3 regions of the Halalkalibacter sp. HAAS-P014 genome follow, and region 2 is predicted to be linked to each of the others. Evidence: predicted binding sites of a transcription regulator. Region 2 holds the regulator's gene; each other region holds the start of a gene.
What was found. Region 2 encodes Rex, which represses fermentation and respiration genes when NADH is low (regulators of the CRP and FNR family bind a similar motif). Its sites were predicted from a motif close to TTGTGAAATATTTCACAA; they were not measured.
Positions count from the first base shown of each region.

Region 1: AC1FXZ_RS06160 (TIGR04053 family radical SAM/SPASM domain-containing protein) is a predicted target of Rex. The motif match lies at 1,371-1,388, and genes of this name have one in related genera.
Region 3: AC1FXZ_RS21035 (cytochrome c oxidase subunit 2A) is a predicted target of Rex. The motif match lies at 1,620-1,637, and genes of this name have one in related genera.

Region 1 covers NZ_JBWQTV010000006.1:276,810-280,094, reverse strand. The annotation lists gene AC1FXZ_RS06165 (sensor domain-containing protein) at 1-1,267, shown strand, start outside; gene AC1FXZ_RS06160 (TIGR04053 family radical SAM/SPASM domain-containing protein) at 1,491-2,573, shown strand; gene AC1FXZ_RS06155 (YwiC-like family protein) at 2,599-3,285, opposite strand, start outside.
Region 2 covers NZ_JBWQTV010000030.1:36,243-39,527, forward strand. The annotation lists gene tatC (twin-arginine translocase subunit TatC) at 1-725, opposite strand, end outside; gene AC1FXZ_RS20885 (twin-arginine translocase TatA/TatE family subunit) at 743-925, opposite strand; gene AC1FXZ_RS20890 (redox-sensing transcriptional repressor Rex) at 1,063-1,698, opposite strand; gene AC1FXZ_RS20895 (ABC-F family ATP-binding cassette domain-containing protein) at 1,949-3,285, shown strand, end outside.
Region 3 covers NZ_JBWQTV010000031.1:12,310-15,594, forward strand. The annotation lists gene AC1FXZ_RS21025 (b(o/a)3-type cytochrome-c oxidase subunit 1) at 1-745, opposite strand, end outside; gene AC1FXZ_RS21030 (cupredoxin domain-containing protein) at 766-1,272, opposite strand; gene AC1FXZ_RS21035 (cytochrome c oxidase subunit 2A) at 1,299-1,427, opposite strand; gene AC1FXZ_RS21040 (TetR/AcrR family transcriptional regulator) at 1,737-2,408, shown strand; gene AC1FXZ_RS21045 (OsmC family protein) at 2,405-2,800, shown strand; gene AC1FXZ_RS21050 (ABC transporter substrate-binding protein) at 2,877-3,285, shown strand, end outside.

The DNA of each region.
Region 1 (3,285 bases), on a different contig from region 2:
TAAATTAATTACATGGTTGAATGAAGTACAAATTAAACAGAAAGTTAACCAAAAAATTGCAGTCTTGTTTTTGGATATAGATCGTTTTAAGTCAATTAACGACCAGTTTGGACATACAGTTGGAGATTTATTGATTAAAGAAGTAGGGCAAAGATTAAAGGAATGTCTTCGAAAGAGTGATTTTATTACACGTCAAGGTGGAGATGAATTCGTTATCATTTTGGATGGGGTTGAAAGTGAACAAGACATTGTAACGATTGTTCAGAAAATCATGAATCAATTGGCTCTTCCTTTTTATATTCGTAATAAAAAAGTTGTTACGTCTACAAGTATTGGTGTTAGTATGGATAGTGTTGGAACGGAAACGAGTAATTATCATGATTTTATTGAGACTCTGATCAAAGAGGCAGATAATGCAATGTATCAAGCTAAACAACAAGGTGGATCTACATATTGTATTAGTACTGCAAAGCAAAATAGTGAAATGGAACGTTATTACAAAATTCAAAAAGAGCTCACAGTAGCGTTGCAATTAAAGCAATTTCGAACTGTCTATCAACCTCTTATAGGTTTGAAAAATAACCAGGTGGTTGGAGTCGAGGCATTGTTACGTTGGTATAGCCCTAATTTAGGAGCTGTTTCACCAGCTGAGTTTATTCCAATCTTAGAAGAAACCGGAAATATTATTTCTGTAGGCAAATGGGTCATCCAATCAGTTTGTAGGCAATTTATACAATGGAAGCATAAAGGTCTAGATATACAAAGAGTTTCCGTTAATGTGTCTCCGGTTCAGTTCCGAGATAAATCGTTTGTTGAAGATATAAGGGATATTCTTAATGAGACACAAATGCTAGCATCTAACTTAGAGCTAGAGATAACAGAAGGGGTACTGTTGAACATTGAGTCCTCTTTAAAAACATTACTTGAATTAAAAACGTTGGGAGTTAAGATCTCAATAGATGATTTTGGTACAGGCTATTCATCGCTAAGTTATTTGAAACATTTACCTGTCGATACTCTTAAAATTGATAAATCGTTTATAAATGAACTTGATGTAGATGGTGAAATCATCGTAAACACAATTATTAATATGGCAAAAAACTTAAACTTCACTGTCATCGCAGAAGGTATTGAAAATGAGAACCAACTCCAGTATTTAAAAAATCTAGATTGCCATGAAGGACAAGGTTATTTTTTTGAAAAACCGCTAGGTGCAAAAGAAATTCCTGTTTTCTTGAAAAGTTACGAAGTGATTGCTAATAAGTAAAAGAGCCAATTAGCCCATTGTGGGTTAATTGGTTCTTTATTAGCTGAAGATACTAGCTTGATTTTCCACAAAAATGATTGACTATTCTTTGAACAATTTTATTTTGTGAGATACCTCACCTAGAAAAAGCATTGGGTTTGTTACTCTTATAATAACGTACTTTCAATATTAGAGAGATGAAAGTTAGCAATTACGAAGCTATTAGTAGAGGAGATTGTATTTCATGCAAAATTATGAGCGAAATCCATTTATCGTTATTTGGGAGGTGACAAGAGCTTGCGCATTAAAGTGTCTTCATTGTAGAGCGGAGGCACAATACTTACGTGATCCAAGGGAACTTAGTTTCGAGGAAGGAAAACAGTTGATTGATCAAATATATGAGATGGACAACCCATTACTTGTATTTACGGGTGGTGATCCCTTAATGAGGGAGGATCTATACGACTTAATTGACTATGCTGTGAAATTAGGTGTCCGAGTTTCTATGACTCCAAGTGCAACTCCTCGAGTAACGAAAAAAGCGATAGAAAAAGTAAAAGATGCTGGTTTATCAAGATGGGCCTTTAGTTTGGATGGTTCGAATAAAGAAATTCATGATCATTTTAGAGGGACAATAGGGTCATTTGACTTAACGATGAAGGCAATTCGACATTTGCATGCGTTAGAGATGCCGATACAAATTAATACGGTTGTATCTCATTACAATCTTCACGATCTAGAGGCTATGGCTGACCTGCTGAAGCGACTTGATGTCGTCATGTGGAGTGTATTCTTTCTTGTACCTACTGGAAGAGCGACGAATATGGAACCAATAACTCCAGAGCAACATGAAGAAGTGTTAAACTGGCTTGCTAATTTAAAAAGAACCTCTTCATTTGATATTAAAACGACAGAAGCCCATCATTTTAGAAGGATACTTTTGCAAAAGCAAAGTCAGGATTATGCGTCAGTTAAGAAAAAAGAGGATATACTTGGCCGTGCCCCAAGAGGAGTGAACGACGGAAATGGATTTTTATTTATTTCTCATATAGGAGATGTGTTTCCAAGTGGATTTCTTCCGATGAATTGTGGGAATGTAAGATCACAACCACTGGCAACAATCTATAGAGATAATCCAGTTTTTAAAAGTCTTCGAAATCCTGATCAATTCAAAGGGAAATGTGGTATTTGTGAGTATCGTTATATTTGTGGAGGGTCAAGAGCGAGAGCTTTTGCTGTAACCGGTGATTATTTAGAAGCAGAACCTTATTGCATATACATACCTAAAAAAATGAGAGAGAATAAAGTAGTTTTACAAAAGTCCTGATTGCTTTAAATCAGGACTTTCTTTATTAATGTAATATAATAAGGCTGATGATAAAGAACATTACCCCGTTAGTTATTTCAATTATACCAATTTTCATAGGTTTCATTTGTTGTTTCCTAGAGGTTAACCAATCTTTTAACACTCCTGGTAAATAAGCTAGAAGTAACCAAGGAATTCCGACTAGCCAAGGAATCATTAACAGGACGACATGGTAAAGGTGTGAGATTCTTTTAAAGCGTAGGTTTTTTCGTTCGCGAATTAATGATTTTACATAAAATGCACTACCCATAAAATAAAAAGTTATAATCATTAACAAAAGGACTGCTTCCATTGTAATTGTTCCGGCACCAATAAGATAGGCAGCTACGCCTCCCAATGAAAAGGTGAGAATTCCACTTAGGTTATTCCATAAACTCCGTTCATTCCGTTTTTTAATGAAATAGATATTAATTAAAAGAAGTGGAAGGATAAACAAACCTACAATAATTAAAGTTGGAGCCAGCCAAATAATAGGTATTAAAAAAAAGATAGCAATGATCATATATTTAATAAGCCATGACAACATTGTTTCCATTGTTTTCCGATTCCGAATGATGTTTAATAACGGTGTGGAAGATAAATATAGAAAGAACCAACCAATGAAAAGTGGTAGGTGAAGTAGAGTCGGCGCTGATAGGAATACCCCAAGCAAAAAAGGCAAAATAAACATCAT
Region 2 (3,285 bases):
CTCTCTAACCGTTTAACTTTTCGATACGTTAAGTAAGAGACCCAAATACTAAATTCATACAGCAGTAATAACGGCAGGGTCACCATTAAATGAGATAAAATCTCTGGTGGTGTTATAAAACCAGCGATTACAAGTAAGATAAAATAAGCAAATTTCCTAAATTCGGTTAATAAAGCCGGAGTTAAAATTCCTAACCGTGTAAAAAACATCATGATCACTGGCAGTTGAAACAACAATCCAAACGGAATTGTTACTTGAAATAAAAATTGAAAGTACTCATTTATACCATATTGTTCGGTAATCCCTAATCGTTCAGATAAATTCCCCATAAACTGTACGATAAATGGGAATAGCACAAAATACGCAAAAGATAGCCCCGTTAACAGCAAAATAAAAGCAAACGGAATATAGGCAAGTGTTGCTTTTCTTTCTTTCTCATGGAGTCCGGGACTAACAAAAGCCCAGAGTTGATATAAAATGATCGGAAAAGTAATAATAAGTGCACTCGCAAACGCAAATGTCATAAAGACCCGTATCGGATCTGTCATTTTAAATGCATTCATCGGTAAATCTTGAGCTGTAGGTGTGCTTTGTAAGTAAGTGATTAATGGTGTAGCTAAAAAAAAGCCGGCAATAAGAGCCACAATGAAGAAGACTAAAGTTATCATAATTCTTCGTCTAAGCTCCACTATGTGGTCCATTACCGACATGTCTCGTTGTTCCATTTATAGCCCCTTCCTACTTAGGCTTTATCGTTATCTTTTTTCTTATTTTCATCTTCATCTGCTAAGCCTTTTGTTGCATTCTTAAACTCACGTAATGTATTTCCAGCAGCTTTTCCTAACTCTGGTAACTTCTTTGGACCAAAAATTAATAAAGCAACGATCGCAATTAATGCGATACTACCTGCGCCTAAACCACCCATGGGTAGCACCTCCTTGTCCTAATTACTATTATAGAGCGTGTTAAAAAAGATAGCAATGACTCCTTATGGTTGGAAATTTGTACATGCTATCTAAGGTACTTCTAGTAGGCTAAAACTTGTCCCATTTTAATAACCTTTTATACCGGGTAATGCTTTAAAAAATACACTAATGCTTGTAATTCAACTGAAAGGTCAATATGGTGGACGCGTACCGAATCTGGTACATCAAGTCTTGCTGGAGTAAAATTTAAAATGCCTTTTATCCCTGATTCTACTAACTGATCAGCAATCTTTTGTGCTGCAGCTTGTGGTACAGTTAAAATAGCAACGGTTACCTCAGGGTCCAGGACCTGTTTTAAGTCTTTTAGATGGTGGATGGTTACTCCACCTACTTCCTCACCTATTTTAGTCTCATCCACATCAAAAGCCTTCACAATGTGTGTATTATTATTCTTTGAGAAATTATATTGTAAAAATGCAGTTCCTAAATTTCCAACACCAACTAGAATAACCTTCGTTAACTCATCATGATCAAGTGTTTTTCGAAAAAAGGAAAGCAAATAATTCACATTGTAGCCATATCCTTTTTTTCCAAGCGCACCAAAATATGAAAAATCACGTCTAATTGTTGCTGAGTCGACTTTTACGGCCTCACTTAATTCTGTTGATGATACTCTTTGTTTTCCCGAGGCAGAGAGATTCTCCAAGAACCGATAATAGAGTGGTAATCGCTTTGCTGTTGCCTGTGGAATCTTGGTTTGATCAATTTTCATCTATTGCCTCCCTCCTATTATCCTTTGTATGGCTTTAAGAATAACGTTATTGTACACTATTTCACACAGTTTGTAATCGTTTTACAAAACTGTTCATTAAGTTGTTGAGAAATCTATTCTACGATACACTAAAGGGAATAAGCAAAAGATTTATTTTTCCTATTTTTACTTGAAGCTATATATACTGAAATGTCATCTAGTCTAAATAAAGCAATACAGAATTAACTTTAGTTAGTTAGGAATGAAAATCATGATTATTTTACAATGTATAAATATTTCTAAAGCATTTGGGGTTGACCCCATCTTAACAAATATTAAGCTTGATATCCAAACAGGAGAGCGCGTGGCCTTGGTTGGTCGAAATGGTGCGGGAAAATCAACCCTCTTAAAAATCATTGCTGGTCAAATTTCTCATGACAGTGGGCAAGTTATGATGCCAAAAGGAATGAATCTAGGTTATCTAGCACAAAACACAGGTCTTGAGTCTGAATTATCGATCTGGGAAGAGATGTTAACCGTATTTGCTCCACTTCGGAAAATGGAGCAACAAATCCGAGATATGGAAATGCAGATGTCCGACCCAGATTTACTTCAAAACAATCAAAAATATGAAAAGCTTTTAAAAGAGTACGATCAACTTCAACTTTTGTTCAAAGATAAGGGTGGGTACCAATACGAAGCTGATATTCGTGGTGTGCTCTCTGGAATGAACTTCGCAGATTTTGATTACGATACAAAAATTGCAACGTTAAGTGGCGGCCAAAAAACAAGACTTGCTTTGGCAAAGCTATTGTTAACTAAACCGGACCTCCTTATTCTCGATGAGCCTACTAACCATCTTGATATCGCAACGCTTACGTGGCTTGAGCAATACCTAATCGGTTATAAAGGGGCAATTTTAATCGTTTCCCATGATCGTTACTTTCTCGATAAAATCGTTACTTCGGTTGTAGAGATTTCAAGAGCGAAGTCAACGAAATATCCAGGCAATTATAGTGCCTACCTAGATGAAAAAGCGAAACGTTATGAATTAGAATTAAAACAATATGAAAAGCAGCAAGATGAAGTAGCAAAATTAGAAGATTTTATTCAACGAAATATTGCAAGAGCATCGACAACGAAGCGAGCACAAAGCCGGAGAAAACAACTGGATCGCATGACATTACTTGATCGTCCAGCAGGGTCAGAAAAGTCAGCTTCCTTCTCTTTCATGATCGAACGACAAAGTGGTAAAGAAGTTCTCCGAGCGACTGATCTTCATGTTGCTTATGGAGAGGAGACGATTTTTAAAAACGTAACCTTCGATCTTGACCGTGAAGAAAGTGTTGCGTTAATTGGTCCAAATGGTGCAGGAAAATCAACGTTATTAAAAGCATTGATGAACGACATCCCTCTTACAGACGGGACGATTCGTTTTGGCAGCAATGTAACAGTCGGCTATTACGATCAAGAACAAGCAAATTTAAAATCGAACAAGCTTGTTCTCCATGAGCTTTGGGATGACCACTCACTTTTGCCTGAGAAAGAAATTCGCACGGTGCTTGGAAACTTTCTTTTCAGTGGCGATGATGTGTTAAAGCCAGTCTC
Region 3 (3,285 bases), on a different contig from region 2:
CACCAATAATTTTTGGAATGATCGCATACCAAGCCATATAAGCAGGCAATAGCCAGAAATAGACGAGTGGATGCCCGAAATACCAGAATAACGTACGGCTTACTAATACATTGATTGTTTCCGCATAACCTAGTGACCATGGGATGAACTGAATCAACATCGCTGCAGCTAGACCTAGTGTAGCTATAAACCACATAATCATGTTAATTGTAACCATGAAAGCAAGGAGTGGTGATTTTTCTCCAGGGTTTCTTTGTTTCCATAAATATAATTGTCTCCAATTAATAAAAACAGCAATCCAACTTCCCAGAACTACCAGTGTTAAGCCGATATAAAAAGCTGGATGTGCTTGAAGCGGCGCATAAAACGTATACAAAACACTCGCTCTTCCCATTAATATCGTCACAGCTGTTACAATCGTCCCACTCACCATCAGCCAGAAGCCCAGCCATGCACCTCTACGCTGCGTTTCTGAGATTCCAACCGTTTTCCCCATTAATGTATATTGAAAACCGATTATAAAAAACGTTGTCAAAACAAGAGCAAGTATCACACCATGTACAGTTAAAACTTGATAATAGCCAATACCAAATGGAAGTGTAAAATGACCTGAACGTTCCAATACTTGCAAAAGCCCCATTAACCCTCCGGTTAATAAAGAAATAAAGGCAACATAAAAGAATGCCATATACAGTTGTGCTTCATTTTTTTTGATAGGAAGATAACTAGGTGACTCTTCTGTCATATCTATTACTCTGGCCAAGCTCATTCTTCATACACCTCCACAGTTAAATACATCATATGGTGTCCAATTCCACAGTACTCATTGCACACAAGTGTATACTCTCCTGCTTTATTCATAACTGTTTCCATTCTGCTTATGTAACCCGGTTCAACCATCATGTTCACATTCGTTCCTGCAATATTGAACCCATGAATCACATCAATGGTCGTAACTTGATAAAGAACGCTCGCCCCTTTTGGAATGAGAATATGTCTGACTGGTTTGCCTTCCTCATCCTCTCCAAGGTCATAATTAAATGACGATGCCACAACATTTACAATGTAACGATCATCATCAACTTTTGTTAATCCGAGATTTTCTTTCTTGAATGCATCCACTTCTTCTATATTTTGTGGGTCAATCGTTTGGGCATGGCTTTGTGGATGTGTACCCTTGTAAAAGGCACCATACCCTAGCACAGATAGAAAAACGACAAATGTACCAATCCCTAACGCAATACAAATCTTTTCAAACATGTGTATATGCATACACCTTCACCCCTCCCTTAACGACTTCATACTCCTCTTGAAAGAAATAACCAAAAGACTCCAACCCAACTGACAATAATGATCAATAAAAGAATTAATACGGAAACAAAAGTGCCTTTTAAATTCGAATTGTCTAGTTGCTCCTTTTTCTTCATTTCTTCTCCCCCTTTTTTCAAGAGTAGCAATCGTCTCAAAAAAAGCGTGTGATTCAAATCACGTATAAATTGACAAATTTTTGAATTCGGGGTCAGTCCCCTCTTTAACACAGCGTAGTGTTAACGCGGGGTCTGACCCTCCTTTCTCACTTCACAGCACTAGCGTGGGGTCTGACCCCTCACCTTCAAACCTTACGAATTGTTTGACAACTAGCATTGTTTAAATTATAGTAACCCCATAGGAATTATTTTTTTTGGACTTTTATTGACTGACTTGTCAATCAATAGTCAGGCGCTTTACTGACTGACTTGTCAATCAAGAGCAAGGAGGCGAACTTTATCTCAAATAAACAAAAAGATTCAAGCGAGCGACGTGATCAATTGCTTGAAGTAGCGCTAGAACTATTTGCGACAAAAGGCTATCACGCAACGAAGGTTTCCGACATTGTCAAACAAGCCGGTGTCGCTCAAGGAACGTTTTATTGGTACTTCGAAAGCAAAGAAGAGATATCTTTACAGATTATTGCCTACGGCAAAAAGCACCTTCTAAATGTAATTCAACAAGGATATAGGAAAGAAGCCGGTACCATTGATGACATGATCTCCTCGTCTAAAAATCTAATACAAGCATTTTTACAGTTTGCTAGTGAGAATCGTAACCTGATGATTTTCCTATTAGTAAAAGGACATGGCGCCGATGTACCCATTAGGAATGCAATCTCCGATATTTTTATTTCGATCGAAGAAGCCTTTGCAAAAAACATTCAACGAGCGATCGAATTAAACATGCTTCCAAATCGAAATTGCGTTGACCTGCAAGCTCAAATGCTGACAAGCCTTGTTACTGGCACAGCATCGAAATGGTTGTTCGGCCCGATGCAATCCCTAGATTACAAACCGGATCAGCCTCTTGAAGTAGTGGCACAAGAACTTGTCCAATTTGAATTTTTTGGACTTTTAAATCACGGGGGAAAACAATGAAAACAACGATTCAGTGGGAAAATGAAAACATGATCATCAAGAACGATCAAGGTGTTAGCCTCAATGGAACGACAAGTAATTCTAGTGATTTAGGTTATACACCAGTAGATTTATTAACAAGCTCATTAGGGTTGTGTGTGTTTATTTCCTTAGCAAAGATGCTTGTACGTGATGGGATCAAAGCTGATACAACGAAGATAAACGTTTCTGTCACTGCTGAGAAAGCTAACGATCTTCCTTCACGAATTGACAGGCTGCACGTGGACATAGCTTTACCTCAAGATTTCGATGAAGCGTATCGTTCGAAATTAACTCGCTCAGCAAAGAAAGCTTGTACAATTGGAAATACTCTTTCACAAGGTGTTTCCATCCATGTCAATGAACAGTGCTAAAAAACTAGTACATAAGTAAATTAGCTCTAAAAAAATAGTTTTCTATTAAAAACAAAAGAAAAAGGGGACATTTCAAATGAAATGGAATTACGTAAAGGTATTTGCAGTTGTGTCATTGCTGACAGTATTTTTAATTGCCTGCAACAATGATACAGAAACACAAGAAGAAGAAACAACAGATTCTGCTGAGGTTACGGGAGGGGAATTGACTGTTGCTGTCCCTGCTCAACCACCAACACTCGATGCCCAAATAACAGTTTCAACGGCAGCGTTAAATATTTCTCGCCATATTTTTGAAACACTAGTTACGTTAAATGAAGACTATGAACCAGTACCAATGCTAGCAGATTCTATTACAATGAACGATGATGGTCTTACTTACACATTTGAATTACGTGATAACTTACTTTTCCATAATGGTGAAGAAGTAACAACAGAAGATGTTGAAGCTTCAATGAATCGTTGGCTCGAAACTTCATCTAGAG